One region of the Burkholderia cenocepacia genome, then DNA from elsewhere that is predicted to be linked to it. Evidence: riboswitches for the same ligand, from Rfam matches in the RefSeq annotation. Region 1 holds a riboswitch; the other holds the start of a gene.
The links. A riboswitch is a leader RNA that binds a small molecule or an ion and turns the genes downstream of it on or off. The one in region 1 is predicted to bind cobalamin.
Positions count from the first base shown of each region.

Region 2: another riboswitch for cobalamin. It lies ahead of SY91_RS24740 (CbtB-domain containing protein); the one in region 1 lies ahead of SY91_RS20765 (TonB-dependent receptor domain-containing protein).

Region 1 covers NZ_CP060040.1:947,772-953,485, forward strand. The annotation lists gene SY91_RS20750 (transcriptional regulator) at 1-558, shown strand, start outside; gene SY91_RS20755 (threo-3-hydroxy-L-aspartate ammonia-lyase) at 625-1,599, shown strand; gene SY91_RS20760 (hypothetical protein) at 1,715-1,963, shown strand; cobalamin riboswitch at 2,247-2,440, shown strand; gene SY91_RS20765 (TonB-dependent receptor domain-containing protein) at 2,656-4,584, shown strand; gene SY91_RS20770 (LysE family translocator) at 4,628-5,260, opposite strand; gene SY91_RS20775 (Lrp/AsnC family transcriptional regulator) at 5,377-5,714, shown strand, end outside.
Region 2 covers NZ_CP060040.1:1,866,551-1,872,264, forward strand. The annotation lists gene metE (5-methyltetrahydropteroyltriglutamate--homocysteine S-methyltransferase) at 1-1,547, opposite strand, end outside; gene SY91_RS24730 (LysR family transcriptional regulator) at 1,675-2,583, shown strand; gene SY91_RS24735 (CbtA family protein) at 2,605-3,327, opposite strand; gene SY91_RS24740 (CbtB-domain containing protein) at 3,341-3,550, opposite strand; cobalamin riboswitch at 3,583-3,726, opposite strand; gene SY91_RS24745 (histidine phosphatase family protein) at 3,773-4,363, shown strand; gene SY91_RS24750 (inorganic phosphate transporter) at 4,528-5,714, shown strand, end outside.

The DNA.
Region 1 (5,714 bases):
GAGATGTTCGCGCCGTTCACCGAGGTCGTCGTGCACGACCTCCGCACGCCGGAGCACGCGATCCTCGCGATCCACAACAACCTGTCCGGCCGCGCGGTCGGCGATCCCGCGACCGAACTCGGCCTCGCCCGCATCGCCGACGACGATTTCCCGCAGGTGCTCGCGAACTACCCGAACCGCTTCGCCGACGGCCGCACCGCGAAAAGCACGTCGATCGGCATCAAGGATTCGAGCGGGCGCTACGTCGCCGCGCTGTGCCTGAACGCCGACGTCACGCTGTTCCGCGGCTTCCAGGGCATGCTGAACCAGTTCTGCCGCACCGATGGCGAGACCGTCGTCGAGACGCTGGACCCGGCCGGCGCGGACGCGATCCGGCAGCGCATCGACGCATTCGCGACGCGCCTCGCGACGACGCCGCGCGAGCTGAAGACCGACCAGCGCCGTGAACTGATGCAGACGCTGAAGGCCGACGGCTTCCTCGAGGTGCGCCGCGCGATGGAGATCGTGTCGCAGCATCTCGGCGTGTCGCGCGCGACCGTCTACAACGACGCGAAGTGACGCCGCGCGTCCGGTATTGCCGTTTTGAGTTTCCCGTTGACTGACCTTTTCGACTCTCGAGCGACCATGAATTCTCCGACTCTCCCTACGTACGACGACGTCGTCGCCGCCGCGGCCCGGCTCGAAGGCCATGCGCACCGCACGCCGGTGATGACGTCGCGGACGATCGACGACGCGCTCGGCGCGCAGGTGTTCTTCAAGTGCGAGAACCTGCAGCGCATGGGCGCCTTCAAGTTCCGCGGCGCGTTCAACGCACTGTCGCGCTTCAACGCGGAACAGCGCCGTCACGGCGTCGTCGCGTTCTCGTCGGGCAACCATGCGCAGGCGGTCGCGCTGTCGGCGCGCATCCTCGGCATTCCCGCGACGATCGTGATGCCGCAGGACGCGCCGGCCGCGAAGATGGCCGCGACACGCGGCTACGGCGGCAATGTCGTGACCTACGACCGCTATACCGAGGATCGCGAGCAGATCGGGCGCGATCTCGCGGAAAAGCATGGGCTCACGCTGGTTCCGCCCTACGATCACCCTGACGTGATCGCCGGCCAGGGCACCGCGGCCAAGGAACTGTTCGACGAAGTCGGCCCGCTCGACGCGGTGTTCACGCCGCTCGGCGGCGGCGGGTTGCTGTCGGGCACCGCGCTCGCCACGCGCGCGCTGTCGCCGCACGCGAAGCTGTACGGCGTCGAGCCGGAAGCCGGCAACGACGCCCAGCAATCGTTCCGGTCCGGCACGATCGTGCATATCGACACACCGCGCACGATCGCCGACGGCGCGCAGACGCAGCACCTCGGCAACCTGACGTTCCCGATCCTGCGCCGCGACGTCGACGACATCCTGACCGCGACGGACGCGGAACTGGTCGAGTCCATGCGTTTCTTCGCCACGCGGATGAAGATCGTCGTCGAGCCGACCGGCTGCCTGTCGTTCGCCGCCGTGCGGCGGATGAAGGATGCGCTGCAGGGCAAGCGCGTCGGCGTGGTGATCAGCGGCGGCAACGTCGATCTCGAGAACTTCTGCGCGCTGGTGTCGGCGCCCGCCTGACCGTCGCGGCGCGCATGAAGATCCTGTCATGCGTGCCGCCGCCCCTTCACGGCGCGTTTAGTTTCGCGCCCTAGACTGATTACGTCGTCCTGAATTCAGTCGTGAAGGAGTCGCCATGAATACGCACGCGATCGCCGCCGCCGCCCTCGCGGCCGCCTCCCTGCCGGCGTTCGCTCAACCGGATGTGACGTCATCCGGTTTTCCCGCCGCCGCGCCTCACCCCGCAGCCGGGCAAGCAGTGCACCGTTCGCCCGCCGCGTTGCCGCCCGCCGGCTTCGTGCTCGCGAAGATCGATCAGAACAATACGCCGCCCGATCGCGGCGGCGACCCGGGCGGCCGCGCGCATGGCGGCACGCACATGTAACGACGCGCCGCCGCGGCATTCAGAACGAACGTCGGCAGCGACGGACCACGGGTGCCGTGGAGATCGTCGGTGCGCCGCTGCCGTGCGCTGTCGATCGTCCCCGGTGGCGGAATCAGCCAGTCGCGCCCGGCGCGAAGTCACGCGCTCGACCCGCCGGTTTCATCAGACGTGAAACGTTGTACCGTCGGGAGAGCGCGAGCGAATCCGGCACTCCGCCGCCGGACAATGACGTTTTTTTACATCCCCACCCGGCCGCACGATTGACGCGCCGGAGGGCGCGCCATTACCCTTGCGCGCTGATGGTTCCCGGAGACGGGATCAAAAGGGAACGCAGGCGAGGCAACGCCTCGAAGCTGCGGCTGCCCCCGCAACTGTGAGCGGCGAATCCGTGCCACCGCATGCCACTGGGAAACCGGGAAGGCCCGCACGGACGACGACCCGCGAGCCAGGAGACCTGCCATCGACCCGAGGTCCAGCAGCCGCACCGGGCGGGGTGTCCCGATGCGCCAGGCGCCGCCCCCGGCGGCCGCCCGTTGCATGGACGACCCGACCTCAGGATCCGTCAGATGTCCATCGTTCCCGAATCCGCTTCCCGACCGGAAGCGTCGCACCGACACGCCGTCGGCATGCGCCCCTTGCCCGCCCTCGGCTCACGATCGCCGTACACGCCACACGCTTGGTCCCGCTGTCTCATGAATATTCGTCACCTGCTTGCCACGTCCGCCGCTACCGCGCTGCTTTCCCCGCTCGCCCATGCGGCTGGCGACACGGCGCAGGCGCAGCCCGCCGCGCCTGCGTCAGGCGCGGACCTGCCGACGATCAGCGTGACCGACACACGGCATCTGCCCGAATCGTTCGACCGCCGCTATGCATCGACGCAGGTGCTCACGCGCGAGGATCTCGACCGGCTGTCGCCCGCCGACCCGAGCATCACGCAGGCGCTTGCGACGCTGCCGGGCGTGACCGTCGCGCAGAACGGCGGGCCCGGCTCGTCCGCATCGGTCAGCATCCGCGGCTCGTCGGCGAGCCAGGTCGCCGTGTTCATCGACGGCATCCGGATCGGCTCGCCGACCACCGGCATCGCGCCGTGGGCCGACCTGCCGACCGAAGCGTTCGAGCGCGTCGAAGTGATCTCCGGGCCGGCCGCCGCGTCGTTCGGCAACAACGCGATGGGCGGCGTCGTGCAGCTCTTCACGCGCCGCGCCGCCAACCAGCCGAACCGGACCACCGTGTCGTTCGGCGGCGGCTCGAACAAGACGTTCGACACGCAGTTCCGCACGTCGGGCACGGTGCCGCCGACGGGGCCGCTGGCCGCGCTCGGCGGGCTCACCTACTCGCTCGGGCTGCACGACTACAACACGGCCGGCATCGATGCGACGCGGCCGTTCTTCTACGGCCACGAAGACGGCCGCAATCCGTATCACGCGCAGGATCTCGATGCGCGGCTGGGCTATGCGCGCGACAACTGGTCGATCTCGACGTTCGCGCTGTACCACCGCTCCGATCTGTCCTACGACAACAGCGGCTACGCGAATCGCGAGCTCGATCACCAGTTGACGACCGGCGTCGCGTTCCATCTCGACATCACGCCCGATACGCAGTTCGATCAGTCGTTCGGCTATGCGAACGACCGCCAGTTCATCTACGCGGACAACCCGGCGCTCGCGACGGACCAGATCAATTCGCAGCGCATCAGCACGTCGACGTCGCTGACCCATCAGGAGCACGGGTTTCACCTGTTCGGCCTGCCGCTGTCGGGCGAATCGAAGCTCGCGTACGACTTCACGCGCGAGCAGGCGTTCCTGCCGGTCGACATTCCCGGCGGCGTGCCGACGCGCAACGATTCCGCGTTCTCGCTGCACCAGTCGGCGACGTTCGGCCGCGTGACGATGTTCGTGGCCGGCCGTCACGAGATCATCGCCGGGCAAGCGGTGAACACCGGCAACGCCGCGCTGTCGTGGGCGATCACGCCGGTCTACACGGCGCGCGTGTCGTACGGCAATGCGTTCCGCCTGCCGACCTTCAACGACCTGTACTACCCCGGCTACGGCAATCCGAACCTCAGCCCGGAACGCAGCACGTCGGTCGAGGCCGCGCTCGACGCGAACACGGCGTACGGCATGTTCACCGCGGCGATCTACGACACGCGCGTCAACAACCTGATCGCGTACAACCCGGCGACGTTCTCGCCGATGAACATCGGCCGTTCGCACATTCGCGGCATCGACCTGTCGTACAAGGGGACGATCGGCCGTTCGACGCCGGTGAGCGTCGCGGTCGGCATCCTGAATCCGCAGGACGAAACCAACCAGACCTGGCTCAGCCGCCGGCCGCGCCAGACGGTCAGCCTGAACGTCGACCACACGTGGGACGAACTGAAGCTGCACGCGCTCAGCACGGGCGCGTCGCTGCTGTACGGCGGCTCGACGTTCGACGATCCGGCCAACCGGCAGTATCTGGCGTCGTACCTGACGGTGAGCCTGCGCGCGTCGTACCGGATCAATGCGCACCTGACCGTGTCGGCGTCGCTGTCGAACCTGTTCGACCGGCAATACATGACCGCGTACGGCTACAACACGCTCGGGCGCACCGCGTTCGGCAAGGTCAGCTATACGTTCTGATGGCCACGCACATCGGCGCAAGGAACCCCACCGGCACGCGCGCCTAGATCAGCCCGCGCACGCCCGCGACCAGCTGGATCGCGCCGAATACCGCGACGACGGCCGCCGACACACGCGACAGCCCGTGCATGAACGCGAACGACAGCTTCGTGCGCAGCGCGGCGCTCGCGCTGCTCAGGCACAGCCACCACATGGCCGAACCGATGAACACGCCGGCCACCATCCACGCGACGGTCGCCCACATCGCGCCTTCCCGCGCCCCTGGCAACGGGCCGAGCGCCGCAAAGATCCCGACGAACGACACGATCGTCATCGGGTTCGACAGCGTGAGGCCGAACGTCGTCAGGAAATCGCGCAGGACGGTCGACCGCGGCAGGTCGCGTTGCCCCGCCGGCGCGGCCGGCGCCTGGCGTGCGATGGTCCATGCGAGCCAGACGAGAAACGCGCCGCCGCCGATTTTCAGGCCGACGGTCAGCATCGGGAACGCGGTGACGATGCCCGCGACGCCCAGCGCGCCGAGCAGGCCGTAAATCGCATCGGCGCACGCTGCGCCGATGCCCGTCGCGAAGCCCGCCTGGAAGCCGCGGCTCAGGCTGCGCTGAATGCACAGCATGCCGATCGGGCCGACCGGCACCGCGATCGACAGCCCCATCACGACGGATTTGATGAACAACATCGCCTGCTCCTTGCAACATCCAGTGGCTCGAACAGGCATCGTAGGGAAAGTCCGGCCCCCGCTGAATGCGGTTTTTAAGGAAAAATGGCGGCTCTCCCTTAAAAACTCCAACCGCAATGGACGATCTGGACTGGAAGGTGCTGGCGCTGTTGCAGGACAACGGGCGCATCAGCTATACGGAGCTCGCGCGCCAGGTTCACCTGTCGGTGCCGGCGGTGACGGAGCGCGTGAAGCGTCTTGAAGCGGCCGGTGTGATCGACGGCTACACCGCCCGGATCAATCCGTCCGCGGCCGGCTATCCGGTGAGCGCGCTGATCGGCATCACGGTGCCGCAACCGGCGAAAGCGAAGTTCCTCAAGCTGCTGGAGACGATTCCCGAAGTCGTCGAATGCCATCACGTGACGGGCGCGGATTCGTACGTGATGCGGTTCGTCGCCGTCAGCATGGCCCATCT
Region 2 (5,714 bases), 920 kb from region 1:
CCGAACTGGCTGAATGCGTAGCCGTCGAGCTGCTCGCCGAAGTATTCGACCATGTCGTTGCGCTCGGCTTCGCCATGCACGAGCACGTCGAGTTCGAGCGATTCCTGTTCGCGCACGCTGCGTTCGATCTCGGCCTGCATCGCCGTGCGATAGCCGGCTTCGTCCAGCGCGCCGGCCTTGAACCGGCTGCGCGCCTGGCGGATTTCGGCGGTCTGCGGGAACGAGCCGATCGTCGTCGTCGGGAACGCTGGCAGGTTCAGGCGCGCCGACTGCTTCGACGCACGCTGCGCATAGGGGCTCGCGCGGTTGCCGAGCTGCGCGTCGATGCGCGCGATCGCGGCCTTCACCACCGGATTGTTCACGCGCGGCGAGCGGCGGCGCGAATCGATCGCGGCGGCATTCGCGGCGAGCGCGTCGGCTACCTTGTCGCGGCCTTCGTTCAGTGCGGTCGCGAGCACCTTCAGTTCGTCGAGTTTCTGCAGCGCGAATGCGAGCCACGAGCGGATTTCCGCGTCGAGCTTCTCCTCGCTCGCGAGGTCGACCGGCACGTGCAGCAGCGAGCACGACGGCGCGAGCCACAGGCGATCGCCCAGTTGCTTCGCGAGCGGTTCGAGCCAGTCGAGCGCCGCGTTCAGGTCCGTCTTCCAGATGTTGCGGCCGTTGATCGCGCCGACCGACAGCACGCGTTCGGCCGGCAGCTCACGCACCAGTGCGTCGACTTCGTCGCGGGCGTTGATCGCGTCGATATGCAGGCCGTCGACCGGCAGCGACGCCGCGAGCGTCAGATTGTCCTGAAGCTGGCCGAAGTACGTGGCAAGCAGCAGCTTGATGCGGCGCGTTTCGAGCGCCGCATACGCGATGCGGAATGCCTGACGCCATTCGGCATCGAGTTCGGTCACGAGAATCGGCTCGTCGATCTGCACCCATTCGACGCCCTGCGCGGTCAGCGTGTCGAGCAGCGCGCCGTACACCGGCAGCAGCTTCGGCAGCAGCGCGAGGCGATCCGAATCGTCCTTCGCCTTGCCGAGCCACAGATACGTGACCGGGCCGAGAATCACCGGTTTCGCATTCACACCCTGCGCGTTCGCTTCGGCCAGTTGCAGCAGCAGGCGCGACGGATCGAGCGAGAAGTTCGTGTCCGCATGGAACTCCGGCACGATGTAGTGATAGTTCGTGTCGAACCACTTCGTCATTTCGCCGGCCGCGACGCCGCCGCAGCACGCGGCGTGCTCCTCGGCCGACTGCGCGGACCGGCCGCGCGCGACGCGGAAATAATTGTCGAGCGCATCGCCGTGGAAATCCTGCACGCGCTTCGGCAGGTTGCCGAGCGTGAAGCTCATGTCGAGCACCTGGTCATAGAACGCGAAGTCGCCGATCGGCGCGAGATCGAGATCGCGCTGGTCGTGCCAGTGGCGCCGGCGCAGCGCGGCGCCGAGCGCCTTCAGTTCGTCGCGCGACGATTCGCCCTTCCAGTAGCGTTCGAGACCGAACTTGAGTTCGCGCTTCGCGCCGATGCGCGGAAAACCGAGGTTGTGTGTCGTGACCATGAAGCTGCCGTTCAGAAGAAAGAGTAGATCCGGCAGCCATCATAGGGATTTCAAACCATGAAATAAAATGGCATTATTTCATTCATCCATTAACATTTTTCATGCATCCGTGAGATGCGCGCGATCCATGCTGGAACGATTCCATCTCGTCGTCATTCGTGAAGTCGAGCGTCAGGGCTCGCTGACCGCGGCGGCCAATGCGCTGCACCTCACGCAATCGGCGCTCAGCCACACCGTCCGGAAGATCGAGCAGCAGCTCGGCACGCCGATCTGGGACCGTGAAGGCCGCGGCCTGCGGCTCACGCAGGGCGGGCAATATCTGCTGAAGCTGGCGAACCGGCTGCTGCCGCAGTTCGAGCTCGCCGAGGAGCGGATGAAGCAGTACGCGAAGGGCGAGCGCGGCACGCTGCGCATCGGGATGGAGTGCCATCCGTGCTACCAGTGGCTGCTGAAGGTCGTGTCGCCGTACCTGTCGCGCTGGCCCGACGTCGACGTGGACGTGAAGCAGCGCTTCCAGTTCGGCGGCATCGGCGCGCTGTTCGGTTACGACATCGACGTGCTCGTCACACCCGATCCGCTGAACAAGCCGGGGCTGCGCTTCGATCCCGTGTTCGACTACGAACAGGTGCTGGTGGTCGCGGATTCACACCGGCTCGCGAACGTCGACCACGTGACGCCCGAGCAACTGACCGACGAGGTCCTGATCACGTACCCGGTCGAAACCGACCGGCTCGACATCTACAACCAGTTCCTGACGCCGGCCGGCATCGTGCCGAGGCGGCACAAGTCGATCGAGACGACCGACATCATGTTGCAGATGGTCGCGAGTGGGCGCGGCGTGGCAGCACTGCCGCGGTGGCTCGCCGACGAGTATGCGGACCGGATGCCGGTCGTGCCGGTCAAGCTCGGCAAGAAAGGCATCGCAAAGCAGATCTTTCTCGGCATCCGCGAAGCGGACGCAGCGGTCGACTATCTGGCCGCGTTCGTCGCGCTGGCGCGCGAATCGACGTGGAACGCGCCACGCATGCTGCGCTAGGCGCGCCCGTTTGCCCCGCGTTCAGGCGGCGCGCATGCCGGCGCGTTCGCCGCGTTCGACCCACGCGCCGAACAGCAGGCCGAGCGTCGTCCACATGATCACCTGCATGCCGATCGCCGCCACGCGGAACTTCCACAGCAACGCCGCCGGGAAATCGGCCGGCAACTCGCTGACCGACGGCAGCCCGACCTGCACGGCCGCGATGATCGCGACGAACACGAGCCCGGCGACGATCGACGCGTTCCACTGGCCGAGCTTCGCCAGCAGATGGCGGCGCACGCCGACCGAGAACACCATCGTCGCGACCGAGATCGCGATCATCAGGAAGAACAGCCCGGTGCGATAACCGATCGTGTCGGGATCGCCGACCGACGGCGGATTGGCCGGGTACTTGAGGTTCGGCACGATCACGAGCGCGACGAATGCCGCCAGCGCGAGCCACGCGGCCAGCGGCCGTGCCGGCAGGCGGCTGCCGCGTCCGTACGCATACGCGAAGACCAGCGAGAACAGCCCGCCGAATGCCGCGCCGTACGTCACGACGCCCGTCAGCAAGCCAAGGCCGGCCTGCGTGTGGCGGCTGACCAGCTCGGGCTCCGGCGCCTCGCCTTGAGCGGCGGTGGTTTTTTCTTCGAAGGCGATCGCCTGATCGACTTGCGGTTCGCCGACGATCCTGGCGAAACCGAACGTGAGGAGGCCCGCGGCGATGCCTGCGAGCATCCCGCGCATGAGCAGCTTTCCGACCATCGTAGGCTCCGCGTCAGTGGCAGGGAAAGCCGAGCAGATGGCGGCCGTCGTGGACGAATTCGTGGACGACCATGCCCGGCACGAGCGACGTCGCGCCCTGTTCCGCACCGACGAAATACAAGGCCAGCAGCAGAATCAGGCCGACGAACACGGCCCACGGCAACAACTCACGGACGGGAATGGGTGCCGGCACGACCGCCGGCTTCAGCACTGCTTCGCTCATGGATGCACCTCAGGGGAATCGCGCCCCGACAAATGATGGATGGGTACGAAGGCAGGTCTGGCTTCCGGGATCATCGATTCTCCGGTTACAGTGGCGCGACCGCGCCGGAATTGCACCGGCTTCCGCGCTTCGTATCGGGCGAATTGTACGCGCGAACGTTCGCGTATTGAAGCGATCACAGATGGGCGAGCGCGCTCCGTTCCGGATCATCCGACAACCGACATGACCCTACCTGCCTCACTGCGCCTGATCGCCCACGCATCGACCCGCGCCATGCGCACCGGCACGTTTCCCGACGACGATCCGCTCGACGCGCACGGGCTCGCCGAAGCTGCTGCGCTGCGTGGCCGGTGGAAGGCCGTCGCGGGCTCGCTCGTGCTGTGCAGCCCGGCACGCTGCGCCAGGCAGACCGCCGATGCGCTCGGGCTGCGCGCCGACATCGACGACGCGCTGCGCGACATCGATTACGGCCACTGGCGCGGCAAGCGGCTGCATGATCTCGCACGCGACCTCCCTGACGAACTTGCCGCGTGGCTCGGCACGCCGTCCGCGTCGCCGCATCGCGGCGAATCGTTCGAAGCCGCCGCGCACCGGATCGGCACCTGGTTGAACGCGCTGCCGCCCGAGCGCGACGTCGTCGCGATCACGCATGCGCCGATCGTCCGCGCGGCCATCGCGCATGTGCTGCGGATGGCTCCCGAAGCGGCCGCGCGTCTCGACGTCGCGCCGCTGTCGTGCACGACGTTCGTCGCATCGCCGGCCGGCTGGACGTTGGCCACGACGGACGATGACCCGCGCGACACCGGCGCGTAAGTCACTGTGATGTTCACTATGTGAGTCGACGACGCGCTCCGGCGCGTCGCATGCCGCCGCCCGCCTTACATCCCGTAAGACACACCGTTCGTCATCCCGACTGTCATCAAACTGACGGCTAGCCGCAGCTAGCATCGGACGCGGTTCCCTCACGAGATGCCGTCATGAATCAACCCGCTTCGTCCGCCCCGAACAATCCGGGCTCCGTCGCACGCACCCGACAGGTCGGCTATGCCGCATTCCTGCTGGTGCTCGTGCTCGGCGCCGTCTATATCGCCACGCACCTGGTCGCCGATCTGGCGCCGGTCCGCGAAGGGACACTGTTCCCATACCTGCTGCTCGGCGCCGCACTGCTGATCGCGCTCGGCTTCGAATTCGTCAACGGCTTCCACGACACCGCGAATGCGGTCGCGACCGTGATCTACACGCACTCGCTGACGCCGAACGTCGCGGTGATCTGGTCGGGCATGTGGAACTTCCTCGGCGTGATGGTCTCGAGCGGTGCCGTCGCGTTCGGCATCCTGCAGTTGCTGCCGGTCGAGCTGATCCTGCAGGTCGGCAGCGGCTCGGGCTTCGCGATGGTGTTCGCGCTGCTGATCGCCGCGATCGTCTGGAACCTCGCGACCTGGTATTTCGGGTTGCCGTCGTCGAGCTCGCATACGCTGATCGGGTCGATCATCGGCGTCGGGCTGATGAACCAGCTGATGCACGGGCCGTCCGGCACGAGTGGGGTCGACTGGGGCCAGGCCCTCGGCGTCGGCAAGTCGCTGCTGCTGTCGCCGATCGTCGGGTTCCTGTGTGCGTCACTGCTGCTGCTTGCGCTGAAGGCGCTCGTGCGGATTCCGGAGCTGTACAAGGAGCCGCCGAAGGATCAGCCGCCGCCGTTCTGGATTCGCTGCCTGCTGGTCCTCACCTGCACCGGCGTGTCGTTCGCGCACGGGTCGAACGACGGGCAGAAAGGGATGGGCCTCATCATGCTGATCCTGATCGGCACGGTGCCGACCGCCTACGCGCTGAACAAGGCCGTCACGCCCGCCGAATCGCAGACTTTCGTGGCGGTCGCGAACCAGGCGGCCGCGACGTTCGGGAAGTACACGAACGGCGTCGCGCCGTCCGCGAACCCGCGCGCCGATGTCGAACACTACGTGCAGCATCGTGAACTGACGCCCGCCGTGCTGCCGGCCGTCGCGCAATTGTCCACGTCGCTCGCGACCGCCGTCGGCGCGTCGGGCTCGATGGCGGCCGTACCGCAGCACGACGTCGACAACGTGCGCAACACGATGTATCTGGTCTCCGAAGCCATTCGTCTGATGGAGAAGTCGGGCCAGCCCGCATTCGCCACCGATGACAA